Regions from separate parts of the Butyrivibrio sp. AE3003 genome, predicted to be linked through region 3. Evidence: predicted binding sites of a transcription regulator. Region 3 holds the regulator's gene; each other region holds the start of a gene.
What was found. The regulator Rex, encoded in region 3, represses fermentation and respiration genes when NADH is low (regulators of the CRP and FNR family bind a similar motif). The targets are predictions, from matches to a motif close to ATTGTTAANTANTTAACAAT.

Region 1 (4,220 bases), 1.4 Mb from region 3:
ATGATCTGATCAACCTTACCCTTAAGAACTGTAGCGCAAGCGCCGATGTTCTTGCAGATCTGATAGATGAATGCGTCACGGATAAGATTAGCCTTCTCATCGCCCTCTTCGCACATCTTGTTTACTTCTCTCATATCGTTGGTTCCAAGATATGCGTTAAGTCCGCCGCCACCAACGATTTTCTTTTTCATCTCATCATATGTGAACTTGCCTGAGAAACAAAGATCAACGAGTGCCTTAGCAGGGATGCCGTTAGCTCTCTCAGGTGAGAATGCACCGTCACCGTTAAGTGCTGCGAATACGTCAACCATCTTGCCGTTCTTGTGAACTCCTGTTGATGTACCGCCACCCATGTGAACTACGATAACGCTGATCTCATCATATTTTTTACCGATCTCTTTTGCATATCTTCTTGCAACAGCCTTCTGGTTAAGAGGATGATCGATTGAAACACGCTCAACTTCAGGAATACCTGAGATACGTGCAACAGGCTCCATCTCGTCAACAACAACGGGGTCAACTATATATGAAGGAACACCGATCTCATCACCGATCTCTCTTGCAAGAATACCGCCGAGGTTAGATGCGTGCTGTCCCTGAACACCAACCTTGAGGTCTGCAAGAAGCGCATCTGTACACTCGTATGTGCCGCCCGGAATAGGTCTTAAGAGTCCTCCTCTTCCTACGATTACGTTGAAAGATTTGATGTCGATGTTTTCTTTTTTAAGGAAATCAAGAATGATGTTCTTACGAAAATCCTTCTGATCGATGATTGTAGCATACTGATTGATTTCTTCAGTGCTGTGTCTTAATGTTTCCTCTTTTACAAGTGTCTCATCCTCGAAGATGCCGACTTTTGTAGAAGTTGAACCGGGATTTATAATTAAACTCTTTATCATGTTTTTTTCCTTTCACATATTTTTTTATAAGGAACTTCCGCTCTCGGGCTTTGCCCTCGCCGGAAGACGTTCGAACTAGATTCGAAAAAAACTCATCAAGTTCTCTCAGCTTATTTATTGGCAACAACTGCTGCAAGTGCGATTGAGTTAACCTTAACCTCAACTGAATCCGATCTTGATGTAAGGATTACAGGAGCCTTTGTTCCTGTAAGGATGTTACCGTTCTTAACCTTTGCAAGACGAACGATTGTCTTGTATGTAAGGTTTCCTGCGTGGATATCAGGGAAAAGAAGGATATCGGCATCACCGACGATCTTTCTGTCAAGAGCGCCTGCCTTGTGCTGAGCAGCCTCGGGATCGATAGCAAGATCCATTGAAAGAGGTCCGTCAACGATGCAGTTCTTGATCTCGCCTGCTTCGTTCATCTTTGTAAGCTCTGCTGCCTCAACTGTAACGGGCATTTTAGGGTTAACTACTTCTACTGCTGCAAGAGGAGCAACCTTAGGGCAATCAACACCGCAAGCTCTTGCTACATCTACTGTATATTCAATGATGACTTTTTTATCCTCAAGTGTGGGATATGGCATAAATGCAACGTCTGTAAGGAAAAGAAGACGATCGATTCCGGGAATCTCAAACACGCAAACGTGTGAAAGAGGACGACCTGTGCGAAGACCAACTTCTTTATCAAGAACGCTCTTAAGGAAATCTCTTGACTCCAATGCACCCTTCATGTAAATGTCAGCCTTTCCGTCGTGTACAAGAGAAACTGCTGTACGAGCTGCCTCGATGGTATCCTTAACATCGATGATCTCGTAGTCTGCAAGGTTCATTCCAACCTCTGCTGCCTTCTTCTCGATCTCATCCTTGTCACCAACGAGGATAGAATCAACGATTCCTCTCTCCTTAGCAACCTTTACAGCCTCGAGTACGTGTGTGTCCTGCGCTACGGCAACAGACATCTTCTTTTTCTCAGCTGTCTTAAGCTTTGCCAAAATGTCATCAAAATTCTTACTCATTTTAAAAACCTCCAAAAAAATTTATCTTAGATTAAAATATCCAAAAGCCATATGATAAAATTTTAACACTCAGTATTCATAAATGCAAGAATACCATTTACAGTAGCTACCTATTATTCAAAAAAATCTTTTCTTTTCTGAAAAAAATCATAGAAGTACCTAACGTTCTCGAGATCGTACCACTTGCTGACTCTGTAATCACATGTATCAAGATTATATATCTTGGCATTAAGAGTACCCAAAAGAAACGGTGAATGCGTAGCGATGATAAACTGGCATCCAAGAAACCTTGCCATCTTGTTGATTTCTTCCGCCATCGTCACCTGGTTGGCGGGCGAAAGAGATACTTCAGGCTCATCAAGAAGAAACAACGCATCCGGGGTAATAAGATCATTTAATATCTGCAGCGCCGTCTCACCGTTTGAATATTTTTCCTGAGCAAATATTTTTTCAACCAAACGCTTTTTCCCTTCAGCTGAAGAAAGATACCGCTCTGCCTCCTTACGATTTTTTCCCTGCTTCATATTGTAATAGAGCATATCGCTTGACAGTACATCCCTTTGCTGAATCTTCTTGATCTCATAGAGAATATCTTCACTCTTTATATACATACTATTTCTTGGAATTTCATGAAAAGATAAGCCTGAATTCTCATCTACGCCAAGATCGTAAGCACACTCATTGTTATATTTCAATGTATAATCGATACGCCCCAAACCATTTGCAGTCACATGCTCCCTTCCTTTTAACTCGAGCTTGTTCGCAATGATATTGAGTATCGTCGACTTTCCCGAACCGTTATTTCCATACAGCACCGTAATATCCGAAAAGACAAACGGTTCCGGGTCCTTGCCTCTAAACACGCTGTACGGATAAATATGCGGACAGCTTTCTTCAAGCCGCTCACCGCTTAGTTTAAAACTCAAAAGATATTTCATTGTCCGTTAAACCTTTTTAATCTTGTCGACTTCGCCGCCGGTTCGCTCATAGCTATACTCACGGAGTATTCATCCTAATAGCTCCATAAAATCAGACTCTGTCATTTTTGAAATAATATTAGTCTCACCCGATAGTATTTCCTCTGCCAGGTCACTCTTACTGTTCTGGAGCTCAACTATTTTTTCCTCAATAGTTCCTTTTGCAATAAGTTTGTAAACTGTAACAGTTTTCTTTTGCCCAATTCTATGTGCTCTGTCCGTTGCCTGATTCTGCGCAGCAAGATTCCACCATGGATCGTAGTGAATTACCATATCTGCTCCGACAAGATTAAGTCCTGTTCCCCCTGCCTTCAAAGATATCAAAAATGCACTGTTCTCTCCGTCATTAAAGCGGTTAACAAGTTCTATCCTGTCTTCCTTCTTCGTAGCCCCTGTTATCTCAAAATAATTGATACCGGCCTTTCCAAGATCTTTCTTAAGAAGATCCAGCATAGTTGTAAACTGCGAAAAGATAAGGATTCTGTGCCCTGCTTCAATCGCTCTTTCCACAAGTTCCAGACAAGCCTGCCTCTTTGCCGATTCTCCCTCATAGTTTTCAACATACAACGAAGGATCACAACATATCTGCCTTAACCTTGTCATCTCGGCAAGAATCTTCATTTTGGCCTCATTGAATGATTTATCACGTTTTGCCGATTCTATCATAGTCTTTAGGTGCTGCACCTGCGCATTATAAAGAGTCTGCTGCGCACTCTCCATGACAACGGTCTGCTGCTTCTCAAGTTTATCCGGAAGCTCTTTTAATACATTTTCCTTAAGGCGCCTTAAAAGAAACGGTGCCACCATTTTCTTAAGCCTGTCCGAAGCGTCTTTATCTTCATACTTTACGATAGGTGTCTCAAATTGACGTTTAAACTGTTCATACTTATACAAAAATCCTGGCATCAGGAAGTCAAAAATGCTCCACAGCTCGCTGAGACGATTTTCAATAGGCGTACCCGTAAGCGCAAGGCGTCTTTTACTATTTATCACCTTAACCGCTTTTGCTGCTGCCGTAGTATGATTCTTTATATACTGAGCCTCATCAATTACCTCATAATAGAACTCTTTTTCCTCATACTGCGCCACATCTCTTTTCATCAGGTCATATGACGTTATAAGCACATCATATTTATCCGCATCGGAAATAGTACGCGTTCTCTCAGCAGCCCCGCCCGCTACCGTCACAACATTCATATCAGGTGCAAACTTGGCAAATTCATCCGCCCAGTTATAAACCAATGATGCGGGACAAACAACAAGTGAAGGAAGTTTTTCACCAATACTCTTATCCGTGTAATGTTTATACAAAAAACTTATGGTCT
Region 2 (4,220 bases), 2.4 Mb from region 3:
GGAGGTTAAGAGATGCAATAGGCTGTCTCCATGAAAGACCGTTGCAAACCTTAAGCCACTTAGCATGCTGAGCTGCCATTGAATCTATAATACGGATGAATGCTTCGTAACTAGCGAAGAATCCGTGTCTACCTGTAAGAAGATATCCCTCGAGCCATCCTTCACACATATGCTCTGAAAGCATTGAATCCATTACACGTCCGTCTGATGCAAGGAACTGGTCTGTATCGTTGTCGATAGGGTTGTTCCAATCACGGTTAGTAACTTCGAATACCTTGTTAAGACGGTTAGACATTGTCTCGTCAGGTCCAAAGATACGGAAGTTCTTGTGCTCATCGTTAAGCTTGAATACGTCTCTGATATATCCACCAAGCTCAATCATATCCTGCTTCTCAACAGCGCCGGGAGCGGGAACATCGATAGCGTAATCACGGAAATCAGGAAGTCTGAGGTCGTGAAGAAGCTTACCACCGTTAGCATGAGGGTTAGCACCGATACGTCTGTCTCCCTTAGGAGCGAGCTCCTCGAGTTCAGGAATAAGACGTCCATTCTCATCAAAGAGTTCCTCTGCATGGTAGCTCTCGAGCCATTCCTTGAGGATATCAAGGTGCTCAGGCTTATCCATCATTACAGGTACCTGGTGTGCCTGGAAAGATCCCTCGATCTTGTTTCCGTCTACGAACTTAGGTCCTGTCCATCCCTTAGGAGTACGAAGAACGATCATAGGCCATACAGGTCTTGTTGTATCACCTGTTGTTCTTGCATTCTTCTGAATAGCCTTGATCTCATCCATAACAACATCAAGAGTCTCAGCCATCTTACGATGCATTTCCTTAGGATCTGTTCCTTCAACGAAGTAAGGCTTCCAGCCGTTACCCTTGAAGAATGCCTCAAGTTCCTCGTGTGAAAGGCGAGAAAGAATTGTAGGATTAGAAATCTTAAATCCGTTAAGATGAAGGATAGGAAGAACTGCTCCATCAGAAACGGGGTTAAGGAATTTGTTTGACTGCCATGATGTAGCAAGAGGTCCTGTCTCTGCTTCACCGTCACCAACTACACATGCAGCGATAAGATCAGGGTTATCAAATACTGCACCAAAAGCGTGTGCGATAGAATAACCAAGCTCACCACCCTCATGGATAGAACCGGGAGTCTCAGGAGCAACGTGGCTTGAGATACCGCCGGGGAATGAGAACTGCTTGCAAAGTTTCTGTAAGCCATCCATATCACGGCTTACGTTAGGATATACTTCACTGTATGATCCCTCAAGGTATGTATTGGCTACGAAGAAGTTTCCGCCGTGACCGGGACCTGAGATAAGGATCATATCCTGATCATATTTGTTGATTACTCTGTTAAGGTGAACATAGATAAAGTTCTGTCCGGGTACTGTTCCCCAGTGACCTACGATTTTCTTTTTGATATGCTCCTTCTTAAGTGGTTCACGAAGAAGCGGGTTCTCAAGAAGATACAACTGTGCTGCTGCGAGATAATTAGTTGCACGCCAGTAGGCGTCCATTTTTCCTAAATACTCATCAGTAATTTCCATGTGATTCATATTATTCCTCTCCCTTTATTATTAATTACATACCGACATGATATATTGCCGATACAAAGTGCCATACCCAACCTTCTGTATATCTTTTATAAAATCTCATGTCGTTGGTATTTCTATTGTAAGATAAGCTATTTGAAGAACATTTACTATATTATTATTGCTAAATCTTTATCAATTATTGCTATTGTGAAAAAAATATCGCATTACCGTTCCTTGTAACCCGCATGGTTATGCATTCCGTTAATAAAATAGCAATCGTGAAATTGCAAATAATGCTCCCGCTATATATAACCCTGTAACGAATTCGCCTTATTTTATCACACTTTCGGGAGCTTTTTCGTTATTTTATAGATATTTAATAAACGTGATTGCGCAAATCACAACCACGTTTATTTTCAACACTTCTATATTTTCGATTATTTAGGTATCATCAGAATCATCTGTCAAAAACAACATTCCCAAAAGCCAGTCATCATCCTTCTCTCTTTGAAGCTGTTTCTGCTTACGATCGAACTCTTTGCGTTCGCTCTTACTCATGTTACCCACAAGATCTTTGTACTGTTTGTCCGTAATCCGCACGTCCTTATCTTTCTTTCCAAAAAACATAACCGTCACCATCCTTTCCCCGATCACACAATGGTATACGTCAACAAAAAACCTTAATTATTCAGCCCCTGCTTTGAACGCCCTCAATCGCTGTAATTCTCTGCGACAGCGTTGGATGCGAATAATCCAGCACAACCTTTACAGGATGTGGATTGATATCCGACAATGCCTCTTTATGAAGCCTCTTAAGCGAGGAAACAAGGTCATGTCCATAACCTTCTTTTGCCGCAAAAGCATCCGCCTGATACTCATGCCTTCTCGAAAGATAGTTGGATATTATATTGAGTCCGTTTGAAACAGGCCAGGTTATAAATGTTACCAATATCTCTGCGAAGAAATAATTGATTCCGTCAAAACCAAACGCTGTATAAAAACCGGGAATATTTAGCACAATCCACAATGCTATAAATACCAGCAGTATTCTTACCATAGAAAACGGAAGTGACTTAACGGTATGCTTATATTTTGCATGCGCAAATTCATGTGCAAATACGGCAACAATCTCATCATCGGTAAAATTATTGACAAGATTGTCATCCAAAGATATGGTCTTTAATTTTCCAAATCCTGCACAGAAAGCATTCGAAGTCGTAGTTCTTCTGCTTGCATCCCTCACTACGATTTTCCTGACGCGCATTCCATATTTCTCGCAAAGTGTCAGGAGCTTACTCTTTAATTCTCCATCCTCCAACGGAGTAAATTTGTTATAAATTCTCATAAGCGGAACTATTATCAAATTCAGAATAAGCATAATAACCATCATTGCAACAGTGCCGACCAGAATTGCCATATTGCCAAAGGCCTCAAATATAAACATTGTGAGCGCTATGATAAGGAATGACATTATACCTCCAACGAGGATATTCTTTATCATATCAACAAAAAATGTCTTCTTCGTAGACTTATTAAGGCCGTACTTCTCTTCTATAACGAAAGTATCATAATACTTAAAAGGCACATCAATTAATTCAGACAATGCCGTAAGCACGAATATAAAGATCAAATACTGTACATAGACATTGCAGTCTTCAAGTACCTTAAATCCCCATGCATATGCATTTGATATCAAAAGAATCGCCAAAAAGACTATATCGGCTATATTCCATATGGTATATAGTTTTCCGCTCTCTGCCTTGTAGTTTTTCCAGTTCGCATACTCTTTTTCATCATAAACATCTCTTACATTCTCGGGAAGTTCTCCCTTCTGATGCTTATCATTAAGATATCTGATCACTGCGTCGAATCCCTTATTCAGGAAAAAAGAAATCAGAATTATTGTCTTAAGCATTATTCACTCCTCCGGGTCAGGTATTCTCTTTAACATACTCTGCAATCTCTTCAAAATTTCTTTGCCACGACTCGTATCCCTTTTGGCCTCTTCTGTCCGGAATCTCGTAGCGCCTCTTAAGTTCCTCGCCAAGATAATGGGTAAACTTATATGCTCCCCAGTAATTTAAATGTGATTCATCATTAAAATCTTTTTCAAAATCAAGTCCGATCTCACCGTAGTCATAATTTGTACTATTAAACTGCACTCCATAATACTCGGCAATCTCTTCTAATCTATTATATACTTTTTCATCCTCCGAAGAAGTAATATACGGAGTCACGACAAGAAATAGTTCGATATCATTTTCCAGCGTATATTCAATAATCTTGGTAAGGAATATCTCAGACTTAACGGTCACGCCTACACTTGCCGTCTCATCAATGACCGGCTCTTCTTGCGGCTCTCGCTTAAGATATGGCGTAAACCCTTTAAAAGTCAGCATTTTCTTCCTTACAGTAAACGGATAAAGAAAATCCTCCGCTTTAAGTGTATCAACTCTTCCATGATATGTTATAAAATCAGGAAAGATCCTGCTAATCTTGCGAGATTCAACGCTGTCAATGATCATCCCCATTTTATTAAATGAAAATCTCATTCCGTTAAGATTCTGATTGAGCCAGGTATACTGATAATTGTCCTTAAATCTTGCCGGAGAATACAGGTCAAGTACAACAACTTTCGGCTTCTGATACTTACAGAATTCTCTAAGATAATAATATGTACACC
Region 3 (4,220 bases):
AAGCTCTTTTCGGCCAATTAACATAAGGGCTCTTTCAACCCTGTCTTTGTCGCAATTGCAGAAAAAATTTAAATCAATTTTATCTGTGATCTCTATATCGAAGCCTTCGAGAATTATGTTAAGTAAATCTTCGGGAGCCTTTCCGGCCTTGAGAATATCAGTAACCGAAGAGAATTTTGTAAGATTTTCCTCGAGCTTTGATATTACTTCTTCGGAAGCGAAGGGCAGAAGCTGGATGATAAATCCGCCTGCGGCGATAACGGAAAGATTCTCTCTTTCAACAAGAACGCCGAGTCCGACTGAAGAAGGAGTCTGTTCAGACTTGGTAAAATAGTATGTGAGATCTTCGGCAACTTCTCCGGTATACAGAGGAACCTGGCCGACATAGGGCTCTTTTAACCCCATATCCCTGATAACGGTGAGAGTACCTTCGCCGATTCCGCCTCCTACATTTAAATGTCCGGCCGCATTTGGTTCCATGACAACATAAGGATTTGTAACATAACCCTTAACATTACCAAACCTGTCGGCTGTTGCAAGAACTCCTTTTAAAGGACCGTCACCGTCCATCTTTACGGTTATGAGGTCCTGATCGTTATCCATCATTGTTCCCATCATTACAGTGCCTGTCATAAGACGTCCGAGTGCCGCTGCGGCAATGGGAGAGAGGTTGTGTGCTTTTCTTCCGTATTCGGCAAGATCTCTTGTTGTTGCAGCGAAAGCTCTTATCTGCGCATCTGCTGCGGTTGCGCGTACCATATAATCTTTATATGACATGATTTATCCTCAACTTTCTTTATTATCAATAGATGTAATTCGTATTGAATAATATATGATTTCACTATTAAAGTAAATGGCGCGGTAAATCAGCTGTTTTTGCGGAATATGTGGCTTTATCCGATTGACATAGATTTAACGCACAGATATAATTATTTTGTATAATCCTTAACAATCTATACTATTGTTTAAAAGAGAATTCTAAGAATTATTTCAGTTAAAAATAATACATAATAAAGGAGCAGAATATGGCAGATAAGGAAATTTCTCAGGCGGTCATTTCCAGACTTCCGCGTTATTTCAGATATTTGGGAGATCTCAAGGAGAAAGGTGTTGAGAGAATATCTTCTCAAGAGCTTAGCGACATCATGAAAGTCACTGCTTCTCAGATAAGGCAGGATTTTAATAATTTTGGTGGTTTTGGTCAGCAGGGATATGGTTATAACGTAGGTTATCTCTATGACGAGATCAGTAAGATTTTGGGAATAGACAAGGAACACAGCCTTGTTATTATCGGAGCCGGACATCTCGGCAAGGCAATCGCGGGTTACACGAATTTTACAAGAAGAGGATTTGTTTTCAAAGGAGCATTTGATTGTAACCCCGATCTTTTCGGATCAAAGATAAGAGATGTGGAAGTTCGTCCGATCGATGAAGTAGAAGATTTTGTAAAAAACAATAAAATAGAGATAGCTGTTTTGACCATTCCGAAGGATCAGGCAGTTCCGATGGCTCACAGACTATGCAAGTGTGGAATTAAAGCCATCTGGAACTTTGCACACGTCGATCTCGAGGTGCCTGACTATATTGTGGTAGAAAATGTACATTTATCTGACAGTTTGATGAAATTATCGTATAATATAAACAGGTCAGGAAAAAATGTTTAACTCAGGTGAGAAAAACTAATGGCAAAAGACAAAGAAGCTTATATGTCTGCGTTACAGGGAAAGAATATTCCCATTTTGACGCTGGATAACAAATGGCACCAGCTTTTTACGCAGACGGAAATGACACCGGAGATCTCGAATCTTGCGGATGAATTGAATGCACTTGTCGAGCGTGACGGGAAGTTGCGCAGTGAGACCAAGGACCTTAAGAAGGTTAAGAAAAAGCTTCTTGGTGAGATTGTGCCCCTTAGGGACGAAGCCAATAAAGCGGGTGATTCATCTGCTATCGAGAAAAAAATTGAAGACAGAACAAGACTTATCAATGACTGCAACGAGAGAATCGAATCCTACGATGATGAACTCAGGGATCTTTCGAAAAAGATATATGAAGCCGATTACGAGCTGATGATCGAAACGATGAAGGTTTGCTATGAGAGACTTCATGATAATACCGAGTACATCACGGAACTTGATAAATGGGTTTCGGATTTCAGAGTGCAACTTAAGAAGAATATAGTTCTCATGCAACAGGCGGAGATGGAAAATTATAATCTTTATTCCTATATGCATCAGATCTTTGGGCCGGAAGTTATTGAAATATTCGATATGAAATACGATCCGGACAGAAGACATCCTATCCGCAGGCCTCTTGCAGGCAATGACAAGGATTACACATCATAATTGATTTAAAAAGCTGCCTGATGGCAGCTTTTTTCAAAGGGGAGATAAGCTATGAAGTATGCGGTGACAAGCGATGAGATGAAAAGATATGACAGAAATACTTCGGAGGTCTTCGGAGTGAGCACTGAGATTTTGATGGAAAGAGCGTCTCTTTGCGTTGCTGATGAGATTGAAAAACATATTTCTTCCAAAAACGCAGACAGAAAGTACACAGCGCTTGTTTTTGCCGGAGTCGGAAATAACGGCGGAGACGGCATTTGTACCGCGAGGCTTTTAAAACAAAGGGGCATAAGAGTCAAGCTTGTGGTAGTCGGTGATATGACTAAGTGCAGCGACCTGTGCCTGAAGCAACTTAAGATCGCGGCAAATTACGGAATCAATGCTGACACTTTTTCCAATATAAGAGACAACAAAAGCCCTGCTGAATGGGATATTATAGTAGATGCATTGTTTGGTATAGGGATTTCCAGAAATATTACGGGAAGTTATGCCGAGGCTATCGACTATATCAATGATTGCAAAAAAGACAGAAGAGAAGATCTTTTTGTTGTGTCTGTCGACATTCCTTCGGGGATAAATGCTGATGACGGAAGGATCTGTTCTCTTTGTGTAAAAGCTGATGAAACTGTTACGTTTAACTGCGTAAAACTGGGACATATTCTGTATCCCGGATGCGAATATACTGGCAAGCTTGTTGTCTGCGATGCCGGAATTACAAAAGAAAGCTTTTGCGGAAACACTCCGGAATATTTCTTTTATGACGAGAAAGTTACAGCTCTTTTGCCCGAGAGAAAAAAGTATTCAAATAAGGGAACAAACGGAAAAATCCTTATAATTGCCGGCTCGAAGGAAATAAGCGGAGCATGTGCGCTTAGCGCGGGAGCGTGCCTTAAGGCCGGAGCAGGGATGGTAAAGGTGTTTACGGCTTCTGAAAATGCGGAAGTCATAAAGACTGTTATTCCGGAAGCCCTTATTGATACATATGAGGACTATGAACCTGTTTCGGAGAAGCTTGAAGATGCGATGAACTGGTCGACGGCAGCGGTTGTGGGCCCGGGAATCGGGATGACCGGTAGGGGCGCTGAGATCCTTAAAATCGTTCTTTCAAGATATGACAAGAACCTTGTTGTTGATGCGGACGGACTTAATCTTATTGCAGCCGATAAGGAACTTAGGCGTCTTGCGGGTGACTTTGGAAGAAACGGCAAAAAGCTTATCCTTACGCCTCATCTTGCTGAATTTGCAAGACTTTTTGGAAGGGATATTAAGGAGTGTAAGAGGAATATTCTCTTTTATCCAAAAGAACTTGCCAAAGAACTTCATTGTACGGTCATTTGTAAGGATGCGCGAAGCGTTGTTAGTGACAGTAACGAAAAAAAGATTTATATTAATATAAGCGGAAATGACGGCATGGCAACCGCGGGAAGCGGAGATGTGCTTTCGGGCGTGCTTGGAGCTCTTGTGGGAACGGAACTTAGTTCTTTTGAATGCGCCTGCATAGGAGCGTATCTGCACGGGGCTGCGGGCGATCTGGCGGCTGCTCGTCATGGAAAGCTTTCGATGGTTGCTTCCGACATAGTGGATGAACTTGAGAATATTTTGAATTGAAAAACGGATGGAATGGAAATGTATGATGAGAATTCAAGGGTCTGCGCAAGAGTAGACCTTGGTGCAATAGAATATAATCTTGAAGCGATGAAGAACAATATCCCGGACGGAGTCAGGATCATGGCTGTCATCAAGACGGATGCGTACGGACACGGCGCTTTGAGAATTGCCAATTTTTTGGAAAATAAAGATTATATCTGGGGATATGCGACTGCGACGGCAGAGGAGGCGTTTGACCTCAGAGAGAACGGAATCAAAAAGCCGATA

Region 1: ptb (phosphate butyryltransferase) is a predicted target of Rex. The motif match lies at 1,969-1,988, and genes of this name have one in related genera.
Region 2: CD00_RS0113980 (phosphoketolase family protein) is a predicted target of Rex. The motif match lies at 1,715-1,734, and genes of this name have one in related genera.

Annotation. Positions count from the first base shown of each region.
Region 1 is NZ_JMLX01000001.1:1,911,982-1,916,201, forward strand. Features, by position in the region: gene buk (butyrate kinase) at 1-899, opposite strand, end outside; gene ptb (phosphate butyryltransferase) at 1,010-1,918, opposite strand; gene CD00_RS0109210 (AAA family ATPase) at 2,032-2,844, opposite strand; gene CD00_RS17865 (DEAD/DEAH box helicase) at 2,926-4,220, opposite strand, start outside.
Region 2 is NZ_JMLX01000001.1:2,904,480-2,908,699, reverse strand. Features, by position in the region: gene CD00_RS0113980 (phosphoketolase family protein) at 1-1,558, opposite strand, end outside; gene CD00_RS0113975 (hypothetical protein) at 1,979-2,164, opposite strand; gene CD00_RS0113970 (M48 family metallopeptidase) at 2,226-3,452, opposite strand; gene CD00_RS0113965 (hypothetical protein) at 3,469-4,220, opposite strand, start outside.
Region 3 is NZ_JMLX01000001.1:539,493-543,712, forward strand. Features, by position in the region: gene hslO (Hsp33 family molecular chaperone HslO) at 1-777, opposite strand, end outside; gene CD00_RS0102630 (redox-sensing transcriptional repressor Rex) at 1,026-1,664, shown strand; gene CD00_RS0102635 (hypothetical protein) at 1,683-2,345, shown strand; gene CD00_RS0102640 (NAD(P)H-hydrate dehydratase) at 2,397-3,953, shown strand; gene alr (alanine racemase) at 3,972-4,220, shown strand, end outside.